Regions from separate parts of the Streptomyces sp. NPDC091271 genome, predicted to be linked through region 3. Evidence: riboswitches for the same ligand, from Rfam matches in the RefSeq annotation. Region 3 holds a riboswitch; each other region holds the start of a gene.
What was found. A riboswitch is a leader RNA that binds a small molecule or an ion and turns the genes downstream of it on or off. The one in region 3 is predicted to bind cobalamin.
Positions count from the first base shown of each region.

Region 1 (4,783 bases), on a different contig from region 3:
GCCCGCGGTCGTCCTGGTCACCCGGGGCGCCGGAGGGGCGACGGCCTTCCTGACGGGCGGGACCGTGAGCGTCGGCGCGCCACCCGTCCGGGTCGCGGACACGGTGGGCGCAGGCGACGCCTTCATGTCCGCCACGCTGCACGCCCTGGCCTCGTACGGACTGCTCGGAGGACAGGCCCGCGCCCGCCTGCGCTCGCTGGACGCCGCCGTCCTGGGCGACGTGCTGCGCCACGCCGTGGCGTCGGCCGCTGTGACCGTCCAACGGGCAGGTGCCCTGCCTCCCGACGAGGAGGAGCTGGCGGCGGCCCTCACCAGCGTGCCGGTCCGGGAGCGGTAGACCGTCCAGGGGTGTCCTCGCCCGCATCACGGTCGTTGATTTCGTTATGACCGTGCCCCTTACCGACACCGCCCCACCGCCCACCACCGAACTGCTGACCGGCGTCATCCTCGGTCCGGAATTCCGCCGCGAGCACGGGTTCTGGCAGCGGCTGATCAGCACAGAACCGTTCCGCCGCCCCGCCGGTGGAACGCCCGAAGAGCGACTGGACCTCGCCTACGACCGGTTGCGGATCCTCAACCTCTCCCTCGACAGCGGAGCACGCCTCGCCGCCGACCCCCGCGCGATGGCCGCCCTGCACGCCTGGCTCGGCCCGGTGGACCCCGCGCTGACCACCGTGGCGGGTATCCACTACAACCTCTTCCTCGGCAGCCTCCTCGACCACGACTGCGTCGGCCGCCGCGACCTGTCGGACTATCTGTCGATGCGGCGCATCGGTACCTTCCTCTGTACGGAGGTGGCACACGGCAACAACGCTGCCGCCATGGAGACCACCGCCACCTACGACCGTGAGCGCGACGGCTTCGTCCTGCACACCCCGAATCCGGGCGCGCAGAAGTTCATGCCCAACACCAGCCCGGCGGGCGGAGCGAAGTCCGGCCTGGTCGCCGCCCGCCTGGTGGCCGATGGCTCCGACCACGGGGTACGCCTTTTCCTGGTGCCGCTCACCGACGACGCGCAGGCGCTGCCCGGTATCCGGGTGCGGCGGCTGCCGGCCCGGATGGGCAGCCCGGTCGACCACTGCCTGACCTCGTTCGACCGGCTCTTCGTGGCACGGGACGCCCTGCTGGGATCCGCCGAGGAGAGCGTTGCACCAGGGGAGTTCAGAACGGGACCGGGGGACAGGCGGCGGCGCTTCCTCGCCTCGATCGGGCGGGTCACCCCCGGCCGGATCTCCATGAGCGCCTGCGCGGCGGGCTCGGCCCGCGCGACCCTGGCGGTCGCCGTTCGCTACGGCGGCCACCGGATGATCTCCGGCTCCCGGGGCGCCCCGCCGGTGCCGGTGAACGCCCATCGGACGCACCACGGACCGCTCGCCTCGGCCATGGCCACGGTCTTCGCCATGAGCCTGCTGTACCGCAGGGCACAGGAGCGCTGGGAAGCCTGTACGGAGGAGGACGCCCGGACGGACGCGGTACGGCTGGTCGACGTCGCCAAGGCGTGGATCACCTGGCGGGCCCGCGACGTCATCGTCGAGAGCCGCGAACGCTGCGGCGCGCAGGCTCTGCTGGAGAACAACGGCATGACCGAACTCGTCACGGGCGTGGAGGGTGCCATCACCGCGGAGGGGGACAACATCGCCCTGTACGCCAAGGCGGCGGCCGACATGCTGTTCGCCGCCGAGCCGGCCGGTGACGACACCCCGGGCCGGGCCCCGCACCCCGGGGACCTCGCCGACCCGTACTTCCTGGGCCGGCTCCTCGCCTCGGTCCAGGGCATCTGGTTCGACCGGGCCAGGGCCCGCGCGCTGCGGGCGCCCGACGCCGACGCCCTCGGCCGGTGGAACGCGGCCTCGGGTCCCGCCCTGCGCGGGGTCGAGGCCTACGCGTACCGACAGGCTGCCGAGGCCTACGCCGAGGCCCGCGCGACGCTGCCCGACGGGGCGGCCAGGGACCGGCTCGGGGAGCTGGAGCGGCTGTTCGCCCTCGAATGGGTCTCCCGCAACAGCGGCGACCTGCTGGCAGCCGGTCTCCTGAGCACCGCTCAGGTGGACGCCCTGCCCGAGGCCGTCGAGGAGCTCGTCACGGCCGTCGCCGCGCACGCTCCGGAGCTGGCCGACTCCTTCGCGCTGCCCGAGGAGCTGCTCGCCGACTGGCCGATCGCCGGACCCGGCTACGCGGACGCGTACGACGACCCAGGGGGCCCGTGGAACGTCTGCCCGGCGGACGCCCGATGAGCGCCGGAGGCAAGGGGCAGACGGTCTGCGACCGCTTGGGCGAGCACCTGGAGATCCTGGGACTGCGCGCCGTCCTGCTCGCCTACTGGGGTACGACGTCCGTGCTCACCCGCCGCAGCGGGAAGCCGCAGGCGGACCGCGGCGAATCGGTTCGCCCCAAGCCCTGACCCGCCCGACGGCCGGCCGGTACGGAGAGGGAGAAGCCCCCAAGGCGCCCCCCGCCCCGTACCGGCGACGGCCCCCGAGGCAGCCGGTGCGCCGCGTGATAGCTTGCAGACGCCAGTCACACTCCACGTGGAGTCAGGGAATCCGGTGAGAATCCGGAGCTGACGCGCAGCGGTGAGGGGGACGGGCGGGGCCACAGCCACTGGAACACCCTCGGGTGCACCGGGAAGGCGCCTCGTCCGGACGAACCCGAGTCCGAAGACCTGCTGGCAACCGCTTCCGCACCGGGAGCGGAACTCCGTACGGGCTCCGCGCATGAGCCCAGAGAACGCCGAGGTCTCCGTGCCGCCCATAGCCAGCACCGTTCGCCGAACAGCCCTGCTCATCACGGGACTTGTCCTTCTGACCGCATGCGGCCAAGGCGGGAGCACTTCCGACGGCGCGGCACGGGACGAGGCCGGCGACGGCTTCCCCGTGACGCTGAAGAACTGCGGCCGTACGGTGACCGTCGACGCGGCACCGCGTCACGCCGTCTCCCTCAACCAGGGATCGACGGAGATCCTGCTCTCCCTGGGCCTCGCCGACAGGCTGGCCGCCACCGCGACCTGGACGGACCCGGTCATGAAGGGCCTGGAGAAGGACGAATCCACGGTGGAGCGCCTCGCCGAGAACCAGCCCTCCTCCGAGAAGGTCCTCGCCGAGGAACCCGACTTCGTCAGTGCCTCGTTCGAATCCACCCTCGGCAAGGGCGGGGTGGCGTCCCGCGACCAGTTCGAGGAGCTCGGCGTACCGACGTACCTCTCACCCTCCGACTGCGCGGGCAAGGACAACACCGGCAGCAGTGACGGCTCCCGCTCCGAGCCCCTGACCATGGACCGCGTGTACGGCGAAGTACGCGACCTGGCCAAGGTGTTCGGAGTCCCGGGCCGGGGCGAGGAGCTGGTGAGGAGCCTCCGGAGCCGCGTGGACAGGGCGACCGCGGACATCGACGCGTCCGGCACCACGATGCTCTACTGGTTCGCCAACGCCGAGGCCCCGTACCTGGCGGGGTGCTGCGGCGCCCCCGGCATCATCACCGAGGAGCTCGGCGCGAAGAACGTCTTCGACGACACGCACGAGGAATGGCCCCAGATCAACTGGGAGACCGTCGCCGACAGGAACCCCGACGTGCTGGTCATCGGGGATCTGACCCGGAAGTCGCAGACGGCCGAGAGCGCAGCGAAGAAGATCGAGTTCCTGGAGTCCAACCCCGCCACGAAGAACATGGACGCCGTCCGGCACAAGCGGTACGTCCTGCTGAGCGGCCAGGCGATGAATCCGACCATCCGGACCGTGGAGGGCGTGGAGCGCGTCGCGGCCGGGCTGCGCTCGTTCGGGCTCGCGGGGTGACGGAGACCGAACGCGCCCCGGACGTACGGGCGGAGCAGCCGGCCGCGGTCCGGACGGCCGCCGGAGCCCGGCTCCTGCGCGACGGCGTCCTGTGGAGCGCCGGGGTCGCCCTGCTGCTCCTGTCCGTCGCGGTCGCGGTCACGATCGGACCCGCCCGCATCTCCGTCCCGGACGTCTGGTCCGCGGTGGCCTCGCACCTCGGCCTGGGAGACGGGCGGCTGACCCCGATCCGGGACGGCATCATCTGGAACCTGCGCATGCCCCGCACCCTGCTCGCCGCGGTGTGCGGGGCCGGGCTCGCGGTGTGCGGCACCGTGATGCAGTCGCTGCTGCGCAACCCGCTCGCGGACCCCTTCGTCCTCGGTGTCTCCTCCGGGGCGTCCACCGGTGCGGTCGTGGTCGTCGTCCTGGGCGTCGGCGGCGGAGCAGTGTCGGTCTCGGGCGGTGCGTTCGTCGGGGCGCTGTGCTCGTTCGCCCTCGTCCTGCTGCTCAGCCACACCCTCGGCGGATCCACCGACCGGGTCGTCCTCTCCGGGGTCGCGGCCATGCAGCTCTTCTCCGCGCTCACGTCCTTCGTCGTGATGACCGCCGCCGACGCCGAGCAGACCCGGGGCGTGCTCTTCTGGCTGCTCGGCTCGCTGAGCGGGGTGGGCTGGGGCGATGTGTGGATGTGCTCGGCCGTGCTGGCCGTGACGCTGCTGATCTGCCTCGGCCATGCCCGTACGCTCGACGCCTTCGCCTTCGGCCAGGACGCCGCGGCCGCCCTGGGCGTGCACGTGGGCCGCACCCGGATCGTGCTGCTCTGCACCACCGCGCTCCTGACGGCGGCCCTGGTCAGCTCCGCGGGCGCCATCGGCTTCGTCGGCCTCGTCCTGCCGCACGCCGCCCGGGCGCTGACGGGTTCGGGGCACCGGAGGCTGCTGCCGGTGACCGCTCTCGCCGGAGCCGTGTTCCTGGTCTGGGTCGACACCCTGGCCAGGACCGTCCTCGACCCG
Region 1 covers NZ_JBIVVD010000002.1:295,534-300,316, reverse strand. Annotated here, with positions in the region: gene ACIQM3_RS08825 (carbohydrate kinase) at 1-337, shown strand, start outside; gene ACIQM3_RS08820 (acyl-CoA dehydrogenase) at 384-2,234, shown strand; gene ACIQM3_RS08815 (hypothetical protein) at 2,231-2,401, shown strand; cobalamin riboswitch at 2,498-2,685, shown strand; gene ACIQM3_RS08810 (ABC transporter substrate-binding protein) at 2,715-3,788, shown strand; gene ACIQM3_RS08805 (FecCD family ABC transporter permease) at 3,785-4,783, shown strand, end outside.
Region 1: linked by a shared signal. The riboswitch ahead of ACIQM3_RS08810 (ABC transporter substrate-binding protein) and the one ahead of ACIQM3_RS17355 (energy-coupling factor ABC transporter permease) in region 3 are both predicted to bind cobalamin.

Region 2 (4,783 bases), on a different contig from region 3:
CCGCGCAGACGCCGAGGATCGAGGTTGCGGCCACTGCCGCCGCTGTTGCCGGGCGCACGGCTCCAGTGTCGTGGGCCGGGGCTCCGTTGGCCAGTGGGCAGGGGCCGTACGGCGCGGCGCCGGGCTCAGCCGCGCTGGCCGTAGCCCTTCAGGGCGTCCTGGACGTCGTTCAGCTGGGCCGGGGTGAGGAGGCTCGGGCTGTGGCCGGGCACGGAGCTCGCGGTGAGCCAGAGCCTGCACATCCATTCGAGCTGGGCGGTGCGGTCGTAGGCCTCGTCGAGGGTGCGCCCGTAGGTGACGGTGCCGTGGTTCCGCAGCAGGCAGCCGGTGCGGTCGCGCAGGGCGGCCAGCATGTTGTCGGCGAGCTCCGGCGTCCCGTAGCGCGCGTAGGCGGCGGTGCGGACGGGGCCGCCGAGCAGGGCGGCGGCGTAGTGGATGAGCGGCACCTCGGGGACGAGGGTGGAGACGGCCGTGGCGTGCACGGCGTGGGTGTGGACGACCGCCGCGGCGTCGCTGCCGCGGTAGACGGCCAGGTGGAGCGGGAGTTCGCTGGTCGGGACCAGGTCGCCGAGGACCTGGCGTCCTTCGAGGTCGACGCCGACGGCGTCCGCGGGGCCGAGCCGGTCGTAGGGCACCCCGCTGGGGGTGACCAGGACGATGTCGCCCACCCGGGCCGACACGTTGCCCGAGGTTCCGACGACCAGGCCGTCCGCCGCCGTCCTCCGGGCCGTCGCGACGACTCCGTCCCACGCCTGTTCGACAGCACGCTTATCCATGTCACCCATACGGGGATCCTAAGAGTCACGTGACCCATGTCTCCCCGAAGGGATGAATCGGTCGCGGTCAAGATCCCCCGCGTCGGGTGGCACCGGGCCCCGCACCGGCGGCGACGGTCCGGCCCACCCCCCGCGCACACAAGCGGAACCGGTGCACACGGTTGGGGTCACCGTGCCGCCCTGCCCAGTTCATCTTCCGTTCACCCTGGTTGCTTACGTTCCACGTGCCAATGACGTCGAACGATTGCCTGGGTAAATGGAACACATCACGCTGCTGCTCGCGATCGTGATCGTGACAGCTCTCGTGTTCGATTTCACGAACGGTTTCCACGACACCGCCAACGCGATGGCCACCACCATCTCGACCGGCGCTCTCAAGCCCAAGACAGCGGTGGCCATGTCCGCCGTTCTCAACCTCGTCGGCGCGTTCCTGTCGGTGGAGGTCGCCAAGACGATCTCCGGCGGGATCATCAACGAGAACGGCCTCAGAACCGAGGTCATCTTCGCGGCGCTCGTCGGCGCGATCCTGTGGAATCTGCTGACCTGGCTGGTCGGCCTGCCCTCCAGTTCCTCCCACGCACTCTTCGGCGGCCTCATCGGCGCCGCGGTCATGTCGGCCGGCTGGTCCTCGATCAACGGCGGTACCGTCGTCACGAAGGTCCTGCTGCCCGCGATCGCCGCCCCGGTCGTGGCCGGTCTCGCCGCGCTGCTGGCCACGAAGCTGACGTACCGCCTCAACCGGAAGATCACCGACGAGGCGCAGCTGAAGTCGACCGCCAAGGGATACCGCGCCGGCCAGATCGCCTCGGCCGGTCTCGTCTCGCTCGCCCACGGCACCAACGACGCGCAGAAGACCATGGGCATCATCACCCTGGCCCTGGTCACCGGTGGCGTCCTCTCCCCCGGCTCCAACCCGCCGGTCTGGGTCATCGCCTCCGCGGGTATCGCCATCGCGATGGGCACCTACCTCGGCGGCTGGCGCATCATCCGCACCATGGGCAGTGGCCTCACCGACCTGCGTCCGCCGCAGGGCTTCGCAGCCCAGACCAGTGCGGCCACGGTCATCCTGGCCTCCTCGCACCTCGGCTTCTCCCTCTCCACCACGCAGTCCTGCTCCGGTGCCGTCATGGGCGCGGGTCTCGGACGTAAGGGAGGCGTGGTCCGCTGGTCCACCGCCACCCGGATGTTCGTCGCCTGGGGCCTGACCCTGCCGGCCGCCGGTCTGATGGGCGCGGGCGCCGAGTTCCTGACCAAGCAGGGGCCCTGGGGCGTCGCGGTGGTCGCCGTCCTGCTCGTCGCCGGCTCCGCCGCCATCTGGCTGCTGTCGCGCCGCAAGCCGGTCGACCACACCAACGTGAACGCGGAGGCCGAGCCCCCGGGCGTCGTCACCACCGCCATCTCCGCGGTCAGCCCGCCGCCCGCCGGTGTTGTCGTACCGGAGCTCAAGACCACCATCTCGGCCCCGGCCACGACGGCCGGAACCCCGGCCGACCCGGCCACGGTGTAAGGACGAATCCGCATGAACATCGACTGGGCAGCTCTCGCGTCCGTCTTCGGCGTCAGTCTCGTGGTCACCGTCGCGCTGGTCGGCCTCTTCACCCTCGGCATCACGGGCATGGCCAGGCAGACGACGGCCGCGCAGGGCGGCGGCGGTGCCAACGGCCTGGTGCGCACCGGTGCGTACGCCTGCTTCGGGCTGTGCGCGGCGGCGGTCGCGTACGGGATCTATCTGATCGTCGCCTGACCGCTCCCGCACGGACACCCACCCGGGCCGGACACACCACGTGTGTCCGGCCCGGTGTGCGTCTGAGCACATTGAAGCCTCGCAGGTCAGCGGCAGGTTGACGGGCATTCACGGGGCGTGGTGGACTGCCGGTGCCATTTAGGCTGGCCGGCACACACGTGCCGGCCGGCCTTACGGCGACAGGAGAGGAAGCCGGTGCGAATCCGGCGCGGTCCCGCCACTGTCACCGAGGAGCAGCCTCCACACGGAAGTCACGGCCCGCCACCGCGGGCTGGAAGGCCGGAGGAACTGCGGATCCGGAAGCCAGGAGACTCTCGTCGCCGGTCACGTCGAACCAGGGCGCGGACCCTGAGTGAGGACATACGCCATGTCTGGCTGCCCTGCGTCGGTCGCTGCACCACCTGTCACGAAGGTCCTCCGAGGCGCGACGGCCGGCTGAGCGGTGCGAGCCGACCGCATCTTCGCGTACGGAGCCGCCGCCGGCCTGATCGGCGACCTGCTGTTGGGTGATCCGCGGCGTGGCCACCCCGTCGCCGCCTTCGGGCGTGGAGCGGCGGGCGCCGAGCGCCGCCTGTGGCGCGACCACCGCGGCTGGGGCGCCCTGCACACGCTCGTCTGCGCCGGGGGCGCCACGGGCGCTGCCGCGCTGGCCGCGCGTGCCGTGCGGAACCGTCCCGCCGCCGCCGTGGCGCTGACAGCCGTAGCCACCTGGTCCGTCGTCGGGGGCACCTCGCTGGGCCGTGAGGCCCGCGCCATCGGCGGGGCGCTGGCCGCCGGGGACATCGACCTGGCCCGGGAGCGGCTGCCTCATCTGTGCGGCCGCGACCCGCAGTCGCTGGACGGGCAGCAGATCGCCCGCGCCGTGGTGGAGTCCGTCGCCGAGAACACCTCCGACGCCGTGGTGGGAGCCCTCGTGTGGGGCGCGCTCGGCGGTGTGCCCGGGCTGGTCGCCTTCCGGGCCGTCAACACGCTCGACGCCATGGTCGGGCACAAGTCGCCCCGCTACCGGCGCTACGGCTGGGCGTCGGCCCGGCTCGACGACGTCGCCGGCTGGCCCGGGGCCCGGCTCACCGCCGTGCTCGCCGTGGCCGCCGGGGGGCGCCCGCGTGAGGCGGTCCGGGCCTGGCGGGCGGACGCGGGCAGGCATCCCAGCCCCAACGCGGGCCCGGTCGAGGCCTCGTTCGCGGGGGCGCTCGGCGTACGGCTCGGCGGCACCCTCGCGTACGGCGGGCGGGTCGAGCACCGGCCTGTGCTCAACGGCGAGGCCGGCCGGGACGTGCGGGTCACGGACATCGAACGCGCGGTGCGGCTGTCGCGCCGGGTGAGTGTGCTGGCCCTCGTCGTGTGCGCGGCGGGGCGGTCGGCCATGGGACGGAGAGTCGGATGAGCGGCGGGCTGCTGGTCGCGGGGACCACTTCGGACGCGGGCAAGAGCGTCGTCACGGCAGGGATCTGCCGGTGGCTGGTGCGCCGGGGGGTGAAGGTCGCGCCGTTCAAGGCGCAGAACATGTCGCTGAACTCGTTCGTCACCCGGGAGGGGGCGGAGATCGGCCGTGCCCAGGCGATGCAGGCGCAGGCCGCCCGGGTGGAGCCGTCGGCGCTGATGAATCCGGTGCTGCTCAAGCCCGGCGGCGACCGGTCGAGCCAGGTCGTCCTGATGGGGAAGCCGGTCGGCGAGATGAGTGCGCGCGGCTACCACGGCGGTCGCCAGGAGGCGCTGCTGGGGACGGTCACGGACTGTCTGGAGCAACTGCGGGGCACGTATGACGCCGTGATCTGCGAGGGGGCGGGCAGTCCGGCCGAGATCAACCTGCGGCGCACGGACATCGTGAACATGGGCATCGCCCGGGCCGCGCGCTTTCCCGTGCTGGTGGTCGGCGACATCGACCGGGGCGGCGTGTTCGCCTCGTTCTTCGGCACGACGGCTCTGCTGAGCCCCGAGGACCAGTCACTGGTCGCGGGATACCTCGTCAACAAGTTCCGCGGTGACGTTTCGCTGCTGGAACCCGGTCTCGACATGCTGCTCGGGCTCACGGGGCGGCGGACGTACGGGGTGCTGCCCTACGCCCATGGTCTGGGCATCGACGAGGAGGACGGGCTGCGCGTGTCGATGCGCGGCACCGTACGGGAGTCGGTCGTGGCGCCGCCGCACGGTGAGGACGTGCTGCGGGTCGCGGTGTGCGCGGTGCCGCTGATGTCGAACTTCACCGATGTGGACGCGCTGGCGGCCGAGCCGGGTGTGGTGGTGCGGTTCGTGGACCGGG
Region 2 covers NZ_JBIVVD010000005.1:50,684-55,466, forward strand. Annotated here, with positions in the region: gene ACIQM3_RS21355 (alpha/beta hydrolase) at 1-58, opposite strand, end outside; gene ACIQM3_RS21360 (class II aldolase/adducin family protein) at 126-785, opposite strand; gene ACIQM3_RS21365 (anion permease) at 1,033-2,283, shown strand; gene ACIQM3_RS21370 (hypothetical protein) at 2,296-2,520, shown strand; cobalamin riboswitch at 2,705-2,834, shown strand; gene ACIQM3_RS21375 (cobalamin biosynthesis protein) at 2,963-3,907, shown strand; gene ACIQM3_RS21380 (cobyric acid synthase) at 3,904-4,783, shown strand, end outside.
Region 2: linked by a shared signal. The riboswitch ahead of ACIQM3_RS21375 (cobalamin biosynthesis protein) and the one ahead of ACIQM3_RS17355 (energy-coupling factor ABC transporter permease) in region 3 are both predicted to bind cobalamin.

Region 3 (4,783 bases):
GGCCGAAAGTCGGAGTCGGCCGCGAATGATCTGTCTTTCGCCCGATCCGCCGCAGGCCACGGCGGAGAAGAGTGGTGTCCACCCGGGCGGCGTGTCATAGCCGACCCTCCCACACGCACAGGAGTCACATGAACCACGCAGAGGTGCACCACGGAAGCGGGCCGGGGTTCGGGCGCCCCGTCGGCGCGGCTGCGATCGAGGCCCATGGGCTCGGCAAGCAGTACCGGCGCGGCTGGGCGCTGCGGGACGTCTCCTTCCGGCTGCCTGCGGGGCGGGTCTGTGGCCTTGTCGGCCCGAACGGCGCCGGCAAGAGCACCCTGATGGGCCTGGCCACCAACATGATCCGGCCGACGGCCGGCGCCCTGCGGGTGTTCGGCGCGGCGCCGGGATCGACGGAAGCCGTCCTGCGGACCGCGTTCCTGACCCAGGAGAAGCCGCTGTTCCGGCGCTTCACCGTCGCGGAGACCCTGCGACTGGGCCGCGAGTTCAATCCCTGCTGGGACCAGGAGGTCGCCGAGGGCATCGTCCGCGCGGGTCAGGTGCCGCTGAAGGCGAAGGTCGGCACCCTGTCCGGGGGGCAGCGCACCCGCGTCGCCTTCGCCCTGGCTTTCGGGAAGCGTCCTGATCTGCTCATCCTCGACGAGCCGATGGCGGATCTGGACCCGCTGGTCCGCCGCGAGCTCATGGCCACCCTGACGGCGGAGGCCGCCCAGCACGGCACCACGGTGCTGGTCTCCTCGCACATGCTCGCCGAGCTGGAGCACATCTGCGACTACCTCCTCGTCATCGCGAACGGCGGTCTGCGCCTCGCGGGCGAGGTGGACGAACTGCTCGCAGCACACGCGCTGTTCGCCGTCTCCGGGGGCGGCTCGTCCCCCGCACTCGCGCCGCACAGGGTCATCGAGTCCCGCAACGAGGGCCGGCCGGGCGTCCTGGTGCGCCTCGGCGGACCGGTCGAGTACGGCGGGCAGGCCGAGCCTCTCACCCTGGAGGAGCTTCTGCTCGCCTACCTGCGGTCACCCGACGCGCCCCCGCTGATCGCGCCCAGCGCGCGGGTCGGCGACATCCACGACATCATCACCCACGACCGGACGAAGGCTGTGACCGCATGACCACGCTCACTCACGACCCGGCCCGTACAGCGCCCACCAAACCGGCACGCAGCTACTGGATCCCCCGGCTCGGCGGTCCGGTCTGGCTCGTCTGGCGCCAGCACCGCGCCGCGTTCTGGACACTCATCGCCGCCATGCTCCTCGGCGTGCTCGTCATGGTCCATCTGCGCGGGCAGACGATGGACTTCCTGGCCGCCCAGGACCCGACCTCGCGGAGGTCGGGAGGGCTGCCCCCCGAGTTCGAGACCCACGTCGACCGTCTGCACAGCATCGGGAGCTACCTCAGTTACATCCCCGTTCTGGCCGGTGTCCTGCTCGGGGCTCCGCTCATCGCGGGCGACCTGGAGACCGGCACCGCCAAGCTGGTGACCTCGCAGTCCGTCAGCCGACTGCGGTGGCTCATCACCAAACTCGCCGTTCCCGCCGCGATGCTCGCTCTGTCGACCGGCGTGCTCACCGCCGTGCTCACCTGGTGGTGGAACCCGCTCAAGGGGCTTTCCGACGCCCTCATCTGGACCTCCTTCTTCAGCGTCACGGGGGTCGTACCGGTGGCCTACGCCCTGCTCACGTTCACCGTGGGCGTCGCGGTCGGCCTGCTCCTGCGCCGCACGCTGGTGTCGATGGTGGTCACGCTCGGCATCGTCGTGGCGATCGGCTTCGTCTGGGACGAACTCTGGCGGAGCCTCGGGCACATCATGTCGGTCAGCACCGACAAGGGCGTGGGGCCCGGTGCGGTACGGCCGGAGCTGCCCACCGAGGCTGAGCAGCAGGGACAGGGGACCTACTTCCTCACCAGCTCCGGAGACCGCCTGGACTGGACCACCTGCCTCGACCAGGTGGAGAACGACCGGGCGCACACCGCCTGCCTGGAGTCCAAGCACGTCATCGGCTGGTCCATGGACTACCTCCCCGTCTTCCAGATGCAGACGATGCAGTGGCTCGGAGCCGGCATCATGCTCGCCCTCGCTGCCGTCGTCGCCACCTTCGTCATCCTCTGGGGGCGCAAGCGGCTCCTGTGACCCGTGGCCCCCGGCCGGGGGCTCACCGCGCGGGTTTCGGCGACGCGCGTACCGGTTGGCGGGGAGCGGGCGCCGCGTGGTGGACTTCGTGTACGGACGGAGAGAGACGGTGGCGCAGGGCATGGCCGATCACGGTACGGACCGCGGGTATCTGCTGGACAACCGGCAGTCGGAGGCAGGCATCCGATTCGGTGCGCTCTCCGAGCTGTTCGATCCGGTGACGTTCCGGCACATCGACCGGATCGGCGTCACCCAGGGCATGCGCTGCTGGGAGGTCGGGGCGGGCGGCCCCTCCGTGCCCACAGGTCTTGCCGAGCGTGTCGGAGCCACGGGCCAGGTGGTCTGCACCGACATCGACGTGTCCTGGGCACGCGAAGCCGCCTCCGAAGTCGTCGAGGTCATGCGCCACGACGTCGCGGCCGATCCTCCGCCGCCGGGTGGCTTCGACCTGGTGCACGCCCGGCTGGTCCTGGTGCACGTCGTCGACCGCGCGGAGGCGCTGCGCCGCATGATCCAGGCGCTGCGTCCCGGTGGTGTGCTGCTCCTGGAGGATGCCGATCCGGGGCTGCAGCCTCTGCTGTGCCCGGACGAGTCGGGCCCCGAGCAGCGGCTCGCCAACCGTCTGCGCTCCGGGTTCCGGGAGCTCATGGCCGCACGCGGTGCCGATCTCGCGTACGGCCGGACACTGCCCCGGCTGCTGCGCGAAGGCGGCCTCGACGACGTACAGGCGGATGCCTACTTCCCGATCACCTCACCGGCCTGCACCGTTCTCGAGGCGGCGACGGTCCGGCAGATCCGTGGCCGGCTCGTGGCGGCGGGGATCGCGACCGACGAGGACATCGACCGCCACCTGTCCGCCGTCGCGACCGGACGACTCGACCTGGCGACGGCCCCCATGGTCTCCGCCTGGGGGCGCCGCCCGTAAAGGCGTGCACCGACACAGGCTTTCGTCCCCCGCCCTCGGTGACCTCAGGCCCGCTTGTCATCGTCAGCCACCTGGCACTACTGTCGCCACGCCTTGGTGAACGGGAAATCGGTGTGATGCCGGTGCGGCCCTCGCCACTGTGATCGGGAAGTCCGGCTCCGGCCCTCGCGGGCAGCCACTGGGTCCTTGTGACCCGGGAAGGCGGAGTTCGGGCGGTGGTACCCGTAAGCCAGGAGACCGGCCAAGGCACTTCAACCATCCACGAGGTGCTGGAGAGGGTCTGCTGAGCCATGCACATAGCCGAGGGTTTTCTGCCTCCGGCGCACGCGATCGCCTGGGGTGTCGCGTCCGCGCCGTTCGTCGTCCACGGAGTCCGGTCACTCACGCGTGAAGTCCGGGAGAACCCCGAGAGCACTCTGCTCCTGGGGGCTTCCGGGGCCTTCACGTTCGTTCTTTCCGCATTGAAGATCCCCTCCGTGACCGGGAGCTGCTCGCACCCCACGGGCACGGGGCTGGGGGCCATCCTGTTCCGCCCGCCGATCATGGCGGTCCTGGGCACCATCACCCTGCTGTTCCAAGCGCTCCTGCTCGCCCACGGCGGTCTGACCACGCTGGGTGCCAACGTCTTCTCGATGGCGATCGTCGGGCCCTGGGCGGGGTACGCGATCTACAGGCTGCTGCGCCGGTACGGCGTGCCGCTGATGGTGGGGGTGTTCTTCGGCGCGTTCGTCGCCGACCTGTCGACCTACTGCGTCACGAGCGTGCAGCTGGCGCTCGCCTTCCCGGACCCGAGCACCGGATTCCTGGGCGCGCTCGGCAAGTTCGGCTCCATCTTCGCCGTCACCCAGATCCCGCTGGCGGTGAGCGAGGGGCTCCTGACCGTTCTGGTCATGCGGCTCCTCGTGCAGTCCAGCAAGGGAGACCTGACCCGGCTCGGCGTGTTCCTCGCCGGCAGGCGGGACCGGACCAGGACGGCCGAGCCCGAGGCGGTGGCCCGATGAACAAGAACACGAAGATCAACGCCCTTCTGCTGCTCGTCGTGGCCGCGCTGGCCGTCCTGCCGCTGGCCCTAGGCCTCGGCGACGACGAGAAGGAGCCGTTCGCGGGCGCGGACGCCCAGGCCGAGACGGCGATCACCGAGATCGATCCCGATTACGAACCCTGGTTCTCCCCGCTGTACGAACCGCCGTCCGGCGAGATCGAGTCGGCGCTGTTCGCCCTCCAGGCCGCGTTGGGCGCGGGCGTCCTCGCCTACTACTTCGGCCTGCGACGTGGGCGCCGTCAGGGCGAGCTGCGTGCGAGCGCGCAGCAGGACGGCGGAGACGCCGGGGAACCCGCGGCCCGGGGGAACTGAGGCTCGTGCTGCCGATCGACGCGGCGGCGCACAGCAGTCGCTGGCGCCGCCGCCATCCCGTGGACAAAGCCGTACTCGGTCTGGGACTCACGGTTCTGGCGATCTCGCTGCCGCCGTGGCCCGGAGCCGTACTGATACTCCTCACCGCCGTCACCGTGCTGCTCGGGCCGGCCGGTGTGCCCGCCCGCCAACTGTGGCGGGCCTACCGGGTTCCCCTGGGTTTCTGTGTCACCGGGGCGGCCACACTGCTCGTACAGGTCGGCGGGCCGGAAGGACTCGTGACCCTGGCCGACGGGGGTCCGGTCCGTGCCGGGGAGCTGCTGCTGCGCACCTCGGCGGCGTCGCTCGGGCTCCTGCTGTTCGCCTTCACCAC
Region 3 covers NZ_JBIVVD010000004.1:175,277-180,059, reverse strand. Annotated here, with positions in the region: gene ACIQM3_RS17370 (ABC transporter ATP-binding protein) at 129-1,112, shown strand; gene ACIQM3_RS17365 (ABC transporter permease) at 1,109-2,131, shown strand; gene ACIQM3_RS17360 (class I SAM-dependent methyltransferase) at 2,253-3,056, shown strand; cobalamin riboswitch at 3,112-3,317, shown strand; gene ACIQM3_RS17355 (energy-coupling factor ABC transporter permease) at 3,347-4,057, shown strand; gene ACIQM3_RS17350 (energy-coupling factor ABC transporter substrate-binding protein) at 4,054-4,410, shown strand; gene cbiQ (cobalt ECF transporter T component CbiQ) at 4,416-4,783, shown strand, end outside.

Region 4 (4,783 bases), on a different contig from region 3:
TGGCGCATCGACTCGGTGTTCATCCCCGGCAGGCCCTCGCCGCACAGATCGCGGCCGAACTGCAGCTCCGCCTCGACGGCCTCCTTCAGCATGTCGGTGACCTGCTGCTGGAGTTCGTCGTCGAAGAGGTCCGGCTCCTCCTTGCGGACGGTGTCCACGACCTCGAAGGCGAAGTTCATGTGCATCGTCTCGTCACGGAACACCCAGTTGGTGCCCGTGGCGAGCCCGTGCAGCAGACCGCGCGAGCGGAACCAGTAGACGTAGGCGAACGCGCCGTAGAAGAACAGCCCCTCGATGCAGGCGGCGAAGCAGATCAGGTTGAGCAGGAAGCGCCGGCGGTCCGCCCTCGTCTCCAGCCGCTCGATCTTCTCGACCGAGTCCATCCAGCGGAAGCAGAACTGCGCCTTCTCGCGGATCGAGGGGATCTCCTCGACCGCGTCGAAGGCCGCCGCGCGGTCCTCCGGGTCGGGCAGATAGGTGTCGAGCACCGTCAGATAGAACTGGACGTGCACGGCCTCCTCGAACAGCTGACGCGACAGGTAGAGCCGCGCCTCGGGCGAGTTGATGTGCTTGTAGAGCGTCAGCACCAGGTTGTTGGAGACGATCGAGTCACCCGTCGCGAAGAACGCGACCAGCCGGCCGATCATGTGCTGCTCACCGGGTGAGAGCTTGGCGAGGTCGGCGACGTCGGAGTGCAGGTCGACCTCCTCCACCGTCCAGGTGTTCTTGATCGCGTCCCGGTAGCGCTCGTAGAAGTCCGGGTAGCGCATGGGGCGCAGGGTCAGTTCGAAGCCCGGGTCGAGCAGGTTCTTGTTCTCGGACGTGGTCATTACTGACAGGCCTCGCAGGACTCGGGGTTTTCGAGGGAGCAGGCGATCGCGTCCGCGTCGGGGGCGGAGGCCTGCTGTACGGGAATCGGGGCGGCGGTGGCGGCCGTCCCGGATGCCGCGCGGGCGATCCGGGTCGCCGGGCGCGACCGCAGGTAGTACGTCGTCTTCAGCCCCTGCTTCCAGGCGTACGCGTACATCGAGGAGAGCTTGCCGATCGTCGGCGTCTCCAGGAACAGGTTGAGCGACTGGCTCTGGTCGAGGAACGGCGTACGGGCCGCCGCCATGTCGATCAGGCCGCGCTGCGGGATCTCCCACGCGGTGCGGTACAGCGCCCGTACGTCCTCGGGGATCCAGGCGAAGCCCTGCACGGAGCCGCTCGCCTCGCGCAGCGCCTCCCGGGTCCGCGCGTCCCAGACGCCGAGCCTCTTCAGCTCGTCCACCAGGTAGGCGTTGACCTGGAGGAACTCCCCGCTGAGCGTCTCGCGCTTGAAGAGGTTGGAGACCTGCGGCTCGATGCACTCGTACACCCCGGCGATCGAGGCGATCGTCGCTGTCGGCGCGATGGCGAGCAGCAGGGAGTTGCGCATGCCGGTCTTCGCGATCCGGGAGCGCAGCGCGTCCCAGCGCTCGGGCCAGTTCAGCTCGGTGTCGTAGTGGTCGGGGTGCAGCACACCGCGCGCCGCGCGCGTCTCGGACCAGGCGGGCAGTGGGCCCGACCGCTCGGCCAGGTCGCACGAGGACTCGTACGCGGCGAGCATGATCCGCTCGGAGATCTTCGTGGACAGCGCGCGGGCCTCGGGGGAGTCGAAGGGCAGGCGCAGCTGGAAGAAGACGTCCTGGAGACCCATCGCGCCCAGGCCCACCGGGCGCCAGCGGGCGTTGGAGCGGCCCGCCTGCCCGGTCGGGTAGAAGTTGATGTCCACCACGCGGTCGAGGAAGGTCACCGCCGTACGGACGGTGGCGTCCAGCCGCTCCCAGTCGATGGTGCCGTCGGCGACGAACGAGCCGAGGTTGACCGACCCGAGGTTGCAGACGGCCGTCTCGCCGTCGTCGGTGACCTCCAGGATCTCGGTGCAGAGGTTCGAGGAGTGGACGACGCGGCCCGGTTCGGCGGTCTGGTTCGCCGTGCGGTTGGAGGCGTCCTTGAACGTCATCCAGCCCTGTCCGGTCTGCGCGAGGGTCCGCATCATCCTGCCGTACAGCTCACGGGCCGGCATGGTCTTGCGGGCCAGCCCCCTGGCCTCGGCGGCACGGTACGCGGCGTCGAACTCGTCGCCCCACAGGTCCACGAGCTCGGGGGCGTCGGCGGGGGAGAACAGCGACCACTCCGTGTCCGCGTCGACGCGGCGCATGAACTCGTCCGGGATCCAGTGCGCCAGGTTGAGGTTGTGCGTACGCCGCTGGTCCTCACCGGTGTTGTCGCGCAGCTCGAGGAACTCCTCGATGTCCGCGTGCCACGTCTCCAGGTAGACCGCTGCGGCACCCTTGCGGCGGCCCCCCTGGTTCACCGCGGCGACCGAGGCGTCGAGCGTCTTCAGGAACGGCACGATGCCGTTGGAGTGCCCGTTCGTGCCACGGATGAGTGAACCCCGGGCGCGGATGCGGGAGTACGAGAGCCCGATACCGCCCGCGTGCTTGGAGAGGCGCGCCACCTGGTGGTAGCGGTCGTAGATCGAGTCCAGCTCGTCCAGCGGCGAGTCCAGCAGGTAGCAGGACGACATCTGCGGGTGGCGTGTGCCGGAGTTGAAGAGGGTGGGGGAGGAGGGCAGGTAGTCGAGCCGGTTCATCAGGCCGTACAGCGCGGCCACTTCCTCCAGAGCCCGCTCGGAGGTGTCCTCGGCGAGACCGGCGGCGACGCGCAGCATGAAGTGCTGCGGGGTCTCGACGACGTCGCGGGTGAGCGGGTGGCGCAGCAGGTACCGGCTGTGCAGCGTCCGCAGCCCGAAGTAGCCGAAGCGGTCGTCCGCGCCGTCGGCGAGCGCCTGGTCGACGAGCGCGTCGAGTGCGGCGGCGTGCAGGGTGACGAACTCGGCCGTACGGTCCGCGATCAGGCCCTCGCGATGTCCGACGGCGACCGACGCGGAGAAGGAGACAGCGCCCTGTCCGGCGGCCTCGTCCGCGATGGCCCGGGTGAGGAGCCGGGCGGCGAGCCGGGAGTAGGCGGGGTCCTCGGAGATCAGGCCGGCGGCGGCCTCGGTGGCCAGCGAGCGCAGCTCGGCCTCGTCCGACCGGGCGTTGCGGCCGCGCAGTGCGGCGGCGGCCACCCGTCCGGGGTCGGTGTCGGGCAGATCGGCGGTGAGACCGGTCAGGGTCCGCAGCAGTGCGGTCCCGGGCGCGTCGGTCGTGCGGCCTTCGGATTCCGTGGCTGAAACCGGGTCGGCTGGCGCGATGGTCACTGGGGGCTATCCCTCGCTCGGCTCAGGGCCTGCGGGAGCGGGGCAGCCGGGCACGGCGGCACCCGGGGAAGGGCAGCACGGCGCACGGCGTCCACCGGCCCTCCGCGGGGCCCGGACGTCTCGGCGTCCGGTTCGGTCGAGCCGGACGCACTGTCGACAGGTCTTCGGACTTCGGGGTGCGGATAAGCACACCGATCACACCGTTGCGGGACAGTTCCGGATTCTCACCGGATTCCCCTGCGGCGACAGCGAGGTCGAGCATACATGTGGGGGCTGCTGATTGAAGAAGCCCCCACATCTTGTGTCGTGAAGGGTCAGAGCTCCAGGCGGAATGTCAGGAGCGCGAGCCCCGGCAGGGGGTACCAGTCCCGCTCCGGAGTCCGTACGAAGCCGAGGCGGCGATATATCCGATGGGCGCCCAGCATGGCGGACTGCGTCGACAGGACGATCCCGGAGAGCCCTCCGGCGGCCCGCGCCCGCTCGATACAGGCCCGTACGAGCGCCTCGCCCGCGCCCCGCCCACGGGCCTCCGGCGAGACGGCCAGCATCCGGAACTCGGCCTCGTCCTCCCCGGCGATGTCCGCCCACGGACTGCCGGGCTCGACGTAGGTGACACCACCCAGCAAGCGGCCGTCGGCGTCCAGCGCGACCAGCACCTCGGCCTCGGCAGCTCGCCGACCGACCGCGCGGAGCTGTTCCAGATAGGGGTCGTCGGCGCCGAAGTCCAGGAGTCCGTCGCCCAGATACGCCTGCGCGGTGATCTCGCCCAGCTCCTCGAACTGAGCGGGCAGGGCCGGCCTGATCGATACGTCCATGGGCGGCAGTCTGCACCAGGCCGCGGGTGCGGCGCGCCCCGGTTTCGGAGGGCCGACGGCCGGGGCGGGTCCTGATACGACTCCGTCCCGGCAGGTGGACCCTGCCGGGACGGACGTCCTGCGGTCGGAGCGACCGCTGTGGGATCAGTGGCCGCCAGGGGCGCCCGCCGTGGCCGGCGGGAGCTCGACCTTGACGCCGGGGTCGCCCGCGTCCGCCGTGTAGTCGGACGGGGAGGTCTCGTCCACACCGGCCGGCGCCTTCACCGCGTTGAGGACGACGGTCAGCACGAGCACGACGACGACGTTCAGCACGAACGCGGTGAGACCGATGTAACCTATCTCGCCGATGCCCGGGATCTCCTTCGAGGACCCGCCGAAGTGCTTCTGGGTCGGGCTGGCGACGCCGTACGCGGCCACCGTGCCGTAGATCATGCCGACCGCCCAGCCCGCGATCAGTGCCCAGCGGTGGAACCACCGGGTGAACAGACCGCCCACCAGGGCCGGCATCGTCTGGAGGATCCAGATACCGCCCAGCAGCTGGAAGTTGATCGCGACCGTCTTGTCCATGGTGAGGACGAAGGCGAGTGCGCCGACCTTGACCAGCAGCGAGACCAGCTTGGAGACCTTGGTCTCCTGCGCCGGGGTCGCGTCGGGTTTGATGAAGTCCTTGTAGATGTTGCGCGTGAAGAGGTTCGCCGCGGCGATCGACATGATCGCGGCCGGCACGAGGGCACCGATTCCG
Region 4 covers NZ_JBIVVD010000001.1:995,963-1,000,745, forward strand. Annotated here, with positions in the region: gene ACIQM3_RS04855 (ribonucleotide-diphosphate reductase subunit beta) at 1-830, opposite strand, end outside; gene ACIQM3_RS04860 (ribonucleoside-diphosphate reductase subunit alpha) at 830-3,226, opposite strand; cobalamin riboswitch at 3,364-3,500, opposite strand; gene ACIQM3_RS04865 (GNAT family N-acetyltransferase) at 3,541-4,041, opposite strand; gene mctP (monocarboxylate uptake permease MctP) at 4,186-4,783, opposite strand, start outside.
Region 4: linked by a shared signal. The riboswitch ahead of ACIQM3_RS04860 (ribonucleoside-diphosphate reductase subunit alpha) and the one ahead of ACIQM3_RS17355 (energy-coupling factor ABC transporter permease) in region 3 are both predicted to bind cobalamin.